DNA from 2 places in the Pseudomonas sp. CDFA 610 genome. Region 1 is predicted to be linked to the other one. Evidence: riboswitches for the same ligand, from Rfam matches in the RefSeq annotation. Region 1 holds a riboswitch; the other holds the start of a gene.
The links. A riboswitch is a leader RNA that binds a small molecule or an ion and turns the genes downstream of it on or off. The one in region 1 is predicted to bind manganese.
Positions count from the first base shown of each region.

Region 2: another riboswitch for manganese. It lies ahead of mntP (manganese efflux pump MntP); the one in region 1 lies ahead of KDX39_RS07430 (TMEM165/GDT1 family protein).

Region 1 covers NZ_JAGTPM010000003.1:426,268-429,621, forward strand. Annotated here, with positions in the region: gene KDX39_RS07420 (2-hydroxyacid dehydrogenase) at 1-409, shown strand, start outside; gene KDX39_RS07425 (class I SAM-dependent methyltransferase) at 587-1,585, shown strand; yybP-ykoY riboswitch at 1,624-1,762, shown strand; gene KDX39_RS07430 (TMEM165/GDT1 family protein) at 1,832-2,416, shown strand; gene KDX39_RS07435 (M48 family metallopeptidase) at 2,476-3,294, opposite strand.
Region 2 covers NZ_JAGTPM010000002.1:274,120-277,473, reverse strand. Annotated here, with positions in the region: gene KDX39_RS04260 (NAD-glutamate dehydrogenase) at 1-848, shown strand, start outside; gene mntP (manganese efflux pump MntP) at 957-1,523, opposite strand; yybP-ykoY riboswitch at 1,528-1,702, opposite strand; gene KDX39_RS04250 (hypothetical protein) at 1,733-1,894, opposite strand; gene KDX39_RS04245 (DsbA family protein) at 1,889-2,434, shown strand; gene KDX39_RS04240 (DMT family transporter) at 2,508-3,354, opposite strand, start outside.

The DNA.
Region 1 (3,354 bases):
AGCGCGGGCGGATCGTCTGCCACTGGCAGAACTGCTGCCTCAGGTCGATGCCCTCACCCTTCACTGCCCGCTCAACGACAACACCCGCAACATGATCGGCGCACACGAACTGAGCCTGATGAAACCTCATGCCTTCATCGTCAACACCGCGCGCGGCGGACTGATCAATGAACAGGCCCTGGCTGACGCACTGCGCAACGGCCATCTGGGCGGCGCAGCGTCGGACGTGCTGAGCGTCGAGCCTCCAGTGGCAGGCAATCCGCTGCTCGCAGGCGACATTCCGCGCCTGATCATAACCCCGCACAGTGCCTGGGGCGCGAAGGAAGCCCGCCAGCGTATCGTCAGCCAGGTCACCGAAAACGCTCGGGCATTCTTCGCGGGTGCGCCGGTCAGGGTTGTGAGTGGGTGATGCTGCACGGCGGCGCACCGTGCAGGGACGCGAAGCATCCTGAGCGGCATGGGCATACGGCCCGTGACGCTCTGCGTTACATGCACAAAAGGGTCGGAGGCTGCCGGTCCTGCGCCTTTCTCCGGGATGCCCGCTCACCAATCCTGTTAAACTGCGCGCTTTTTCAGGAGCCATTCCATGGACCCGCGCAGTGAAGTATTACTCCGTCAGGCCGAGCTGTTTCAGGGCTCGCTGTTGTTGGCCGGATTGCCTGCCGATGACCTGCTCGGGAAGCTGCCGCAGGCCCGTGGCTGGTGCTGGCACGCCGGAGATCAGTCGGCATTGGATGCACGCTTCGACGGACGCACGCACTTCGGTGTCGAGGCGCCGGAAGAGCCGTTCGACGCCGCCGTGCTGTTTCTGCCCAAGGCCCGCGACCTGACCGACTACCTGCTCAACGCGCTGGCTTCACGGCTTCAGGGTCGCGAGCTGTTTCTGGTCGGCGAGAAACGCGGCGGTATCGAAGCCGCCGCCCGGCAACTGAGCCCGTTCGGTCGGGCCCGCAAACTGGACAGCGCGCGTCACTGTCAGCTCTGGCAGGTCACCGTTGAAACTGCCCCGCAGGCAGTCAGCCTGGAAAGCCTCGCCAAGCCTTATCAGATTGATCTGCAGGATGGCCCGCTCGCCGTCATCAGTCTCCCTGGCGTATTCAGCCACGGTCGTCTGGATAGGGGCTCGGCTTTGCTTCTGGAAAACATCGACAAACTCCCGAGCGGCAATCTGCTCGATTTCGGCTGTGGCGCGGGCGTTCTCGGTGCGGCGGTAAAGCGTCGCTATCCGCACAACGATGTGGTGATGCTGGATGTGGACGCCTTCGCTGCGGCCAGTTCGCGTCTGACGCTGGCAGCCAATGGTCTTGAAGCACAGGTGTTGACCGGTGACGGAATCGACGCTGCACCTATGGGATTGAACACGATTCTGAGCAATCCGCCATTTCATGTCGGTGTTCATACCGACTACATGGCGACCGAAAACCTGCTGAGAAAAGCACGCCAACATCTGAAATCCGGTGGCGAACTGCGTCTGGTCGCGAACAATTTCCTGCGCTATCAGCCGCTGATCGAAGAGCATGTCGGCACCTGTGAAGTCCGTGCCCAAGGCAACGGTTTCAAGATCTACAGCGCTAAACGTTCCTGAAATAAGAGCTTGCCGAAAGGATTCTGCAAGGGCAGAATCCGCTCCGTCCTAGGGGAGTAGTCTCCCACGAGCCTCACGCTCGTCCGGCACGTATCAACATACTTGGTCCTCAGACCATGGTGCGTGCGACCCAGAATCCGCTCAGACGGATCGGTGGTTTGACAAGACCTATGACACGAACACCTTACCCGGGGCGGGAAGGCTGTACGTGTCATAGCCGTGTCGACCCGCCCCTTAGGAAACCTGATGCTGGAATCACTCTTAATCCCTACCGCCGTTGTTGCGCTCGCCGAGATTGGTGACAAGACGCAATTGCTCGCGCTCATCCTCGCCGCACGCTTTCGCAAACCCTGGCCCATCATCGCCGGCATCGTCGCCGCGACCCTGGCCAACCATGCGGCCGCCGGCGCAGTAGGGGCATGGTTCAGCAGTTTCCTTTCTGACGCAGTCCTGCACTGGATTCTGGCAGCAAGCTTCACCGCCACCGCGCTCTGGACACTGGTTCCGGACAAGATGGACGATGACGAAGCCAGCACGGCACGTAAATTCGGCCCGTTCATGACCACCCTCATCACCTTCTTCATCGCTGAAATCGGCGACAAGACACAGATCGCCACCGTCATGCTGGCGGCGCAGTATTCGCATCTCTGGCTGGTGATTATCGGTACCACGGTCGGCATGCTGATCGCCAACGTACCGGTGGTGCTGGCGGGTAATTTTGCAGCAGACAAACTTCCGCTCACGATGATTCGCCGACTGGCCGCCTGTGCCTTCTTCGTGCTGGCGCTGGTCGCGGTTTACAAAGCTATGCAGGTCAGTGGCTGGATTTGACGTTTGACTGGATCAGACGCGTTGCAAGTCTCAGGCAACGCGCCGTCCATGGAGATCGATCAGGATTTGGGAGCGCTCTGATACAGAGGCATCACTTTGGGAATCGCAGCCTGCAGAGAGGCAATGCGGTTCTCGGAAGCAGGGTGAGTACTCATGAACTCGGGCTGCGAACCGCCCGCATTCTGGGTCATTTTCTGCCAGAGGGTGATGGCCGCGTTGGGGTTGTAACCGGCGCGCGCCGCCAACTCCAGGCCCAGCAGATCCGCTTCGTTTTCGTTGCTGCGGCTGTTGGGCAGGGTCATGCTGTAATTAACCGCTGTGTCGGCGAGCGCCATGGTGTCCTGACCCAGACCGAGCAAAGCGCCAGCGCCCTGTTTGGCCATTGCCACACCATAAGCCTTGGACATCGCTTCACGCCCATGCTCGCGCAAGGCATGGGCGATTTCATGCCCCATGACCGCAGCAATTTCGTCGTCGGTCAATTTCAGGGTATCGATCAGGCCCGTGAAGAAAATGATCTTGCCGCCAGGACCGCAGTTGGCGTTCAGGTCATCGCTCTTGATCAGGTTCACTTCCCACTGCCACTGGGCAGAGTCGGGACGCAGCTTCGGCGCCTGGGCAATCAGTCGCTTGGCAATCGCATTGACGCGCTTTGCGTCTGAGCTGGTGGTGTCCAGCACGCCCTTGCTGCTCGCCTCGCCTACCGTCTGCTGGTAGGACTGGGCGTACATTTTGTTCACTTCATCCGTGGACAGCATGCTGAACATGTACTGCTTGCGCTCGACACCTACCGAATCACCGGTCGTGGTATTGACGGCCTGACACCCGCCGAGCAGTAACGCAGCGCTCAAGGCACAGAGGGCAAATGACTGACGCATGGTGAATCTCCTTGTTCGTGAGGCGGTCATCCTAGGACGTGAATACGTCCAGCGCCAGAT
Region 2 (3,354 bases), on a different contig from region 1:
AGATCGCCAACGATCTGGTCAACCACATGGGGATCACGTTCGTGCAGCGACTCAAAGAGTCGACCGGCATGAGTGCTGCCAATGTGGCCGGTGCCTACGTGATCGTGCGTGACATCTTCCACCTCCCGCACTGGTTCCGTCAGATCGAAGCGCTGGACTACAAGGTGTCTGCAGAAATCCAGCTGTCGCTGATGGATGAGCTGATGCGTCTGGGCCGTCGCGCCACGCGCTGGTTCCTGCGCAGCCGTCGCAACGAGCTGGACGCGGGTCGTGACGTGGCGCACTTCGGTCCGCACATCGCGGCACTGGGTCTCAAGCTCGACGAGTTGCTGGAAGGCCCGACCCGTGAAGTGTGGCAGGCGCGTTATCAGGCTTATGTCGAAGCCGGTGTGCCCGAATTGCTGGCGCGCATGGTGGCGGGCACCACCCACCTGTACACGCTGCTGCCGATCATCGAAGCCTCCGACGTCACCGGGCAGAATGCTGCCGACGTGGCCAAGGTGTACTTCGCCGTAGGCAGTGCGCTGGACGTGACCTGGTACCTGCAGCAGATCAGCAGCCTGCCGGTGGAAAACAACTGGCAGGCTCTGGCCCGCGAAGCGTTCCGTGACGACATCGACTGGCAGCAGCGGGCGATCACCGTATCGGTTCTGCAAATGCCGGACGGTCCGTCCGACGTGGAAGAGCGCCTGGCGCTGTGGCTGGAACAGCACGCCCTCATGGTCGAGCGCTGGCGCGCCATGCTGGTCGAATTGCGTGCCGCGAGCGGCACCGATTACGCCATGTATGCCGTCGCCAACCGCGAGCTGCTGGACCTGGCCATGAGCGGACAGGCCATCACCGTGTGACGGGTTGATCGGCCGCTGACAAAAAACCGCCTCGAATGAGGCGGTTTTTTTTGGGGGTCTGAAAAAACGTTTTGAAACCGGGTGCCGTCTACCGCCCGGTTCATTCGGTCATGCGGCAGACAAGTGTTCGTAGAGGATAGTCGCGCCGACCAGCATCAATACCACGCCACCGACAATTTCGGCGCGCTTGCCGACGACGGTTCCCAGCGCACGGCCCAGCATCACACCAATGGTCACCATCACGGTCGTGGCCAGACCAATCGCGGCCGCCGCGACCAGGATATTGACGTCGACGAACGCCAGACCTACGCCCACGGCCAGGGCATCGATGCTGGTCGCAAAGGCCGTGACAGCGAGGATGAGAAACGAATGCTGGCCGGGTTTTTCCTGCTCTTCGTCGTCCTGTTTCAGGCCGTTGTAAATCATGTGCAGGCCCAGCACCAGCAGCAGGACAAAGGCGATCCAGTGATCCCAGCTCTCCACGAAGCGGGTTGCAACCTGCCCGATGCTCCAGCCAATGACGGGTGTAATGGCTTCGATCACACCGAAGATCAGCCCTGTTCGAACGGCTTCGATAAAGCGAGGTTTGTCAAGACTGGCACCTTTGCCCAACGCTGCCGCAAAAGCGTCCGTTGACATCGCAAGGGCGAGAAAAATGAGGGAAATGGGATTCACGGTCAACATCCAGTCGGGCTATGAGTCAACGACGCAGCCACACGCCCGACCTTAGGCATGGATGCATCGTTGGTCTCGCCAACCAGAAGGTGTTTGCGCCACGGCATGTTGCCGAGAATGTTGACGCAAACGCTCCGTGACCAAAGGCCCGGAGCAGGCTACTCCCCAACAAGGGCGGTCACTATAGCCACGTGAATGTGAAAAAGATATTAATCGCCCGCCAGTTGTTTTCGCCCCTGCGCAAGCTTCATGGAACTGGCAGAATCCTGGACGTTCAGTTGCGGTAGGGATCCGCTGTCGTGATCCGGACCGGCTACAGGCCGCAGGCGCGGCAGCCCTTCAGCCACCAGCAGAGAGACGTTCACATGCATGCAGACGCACTTTCATGGGGCCATGGCCCCCGTACGCTTGAGGTGTTCCTTGAGCCCACTTGCCCGTTTTCCGTCAAGGCCTTCGGCAAGATCGACGCGCTTCTAGAGCAGGCCGGTGAAGACCGCCTGACGGTCAAGGTTCGCCTCCAGTCGCAGCCCTGGCACATGTTTTCAGGCGTCGTGGTGCGGTGCATCCTTGCGGCGTCAACCCTTGAAGGTGGCAAGGACACCGCCAAGACCGTGATGGCAGCCGTTGCGGCGCACCGTGAAGCGTTCGAATTCGAGCACCACGCAGGCGGTCCGAACCTTGATGCGACGCCCAACGACATCATCGCGCGACTGGAAGGTTACAGCGGTGTTCGGCTGGCCGAAGCCTTCGCACAACCGGCGCTTGAGCACACCATCAAATGGCACTGCAAGTACGCCCGGCAGAACGGCATTCATGTGTCTCCGACCTTTATGGTCGACGGCCTGGTGCAGCCTGCAATGAGCAGCGGTGACACCATCGAGCAGTGGCTGTCGCAGCTTCAGTTGAGTTGAGATCGCCTTCGGCCGGGCGTGGCGGATTCAAAGTTTATCGCCACCCCCAGGCACGCCTTGTGAGAAGCGGTCGTTATCTGGAGAACCTTCTGGCACCTGCAACACAACCGATCACTGCAACCGTGACACCCAGCATCCCGAGGCTGACAGGCTCACCGAGCAGCGTGGCCGCCAGTGCCAGACCGAAGAAGGGTTGTAACAACTGGAGTTGGCCGACCGCTGCAATGCCGCCCTGCGCCAGCCCGCGATACCAGAACACGAAGCCGATCAGCATGCTGAACACGGAGACGTAACACAGGCTGGCCCACGCCGAGACTGACACCCCGGAAAGCGAGGAGGGTGCGGTGACAATGGCCAGTGGCAGCATGATGGGCAGGGCAAGGACCAAAGCCCAGCAGATGACCTGCCAGCCGCCCAGGGTCCTCGACAGCCTTGCACCCTCTGCATAGCCCAGGCCGCAGACGAGAATGGCCAGCAGCATCAGGGCGTCTCCCATGACTGAAGCACTGATTCCCTGAGCCAACGCAAAGCCCATCACCAGTGCGCTGCCCAGTAGCGAGAACGCCCAGAAAGCCCCACTTGGCCGTTCGCCGCCGCGTAGCACGGCGAAGACGGCAGTGGCCAGCGGCAGCAGGCCGACGAAGACGATGGAGTGCGCCGAGGTGACGTGTTCCAGCGCCAGCGCGGTCAGCAGTGGAAAGCCCAGCACCACACCCAGTGCAACGATACTCAGGGAAAGAATCTGGTTGTTTGCCGGGCGTCTTTCCCTGAGCGCCACAAGCGTGCCGATGGCCAGGGTCGCAGCAATGGTTGCACGGGCGAAGGTGAGGAACAGTGGATCGAACGCCATCACGGCCAGTCGTGTCGCAGGCAGCGAGCCGCTGAAGATCAGTACGCCGATCAGGCCGTTCAGCCATCCG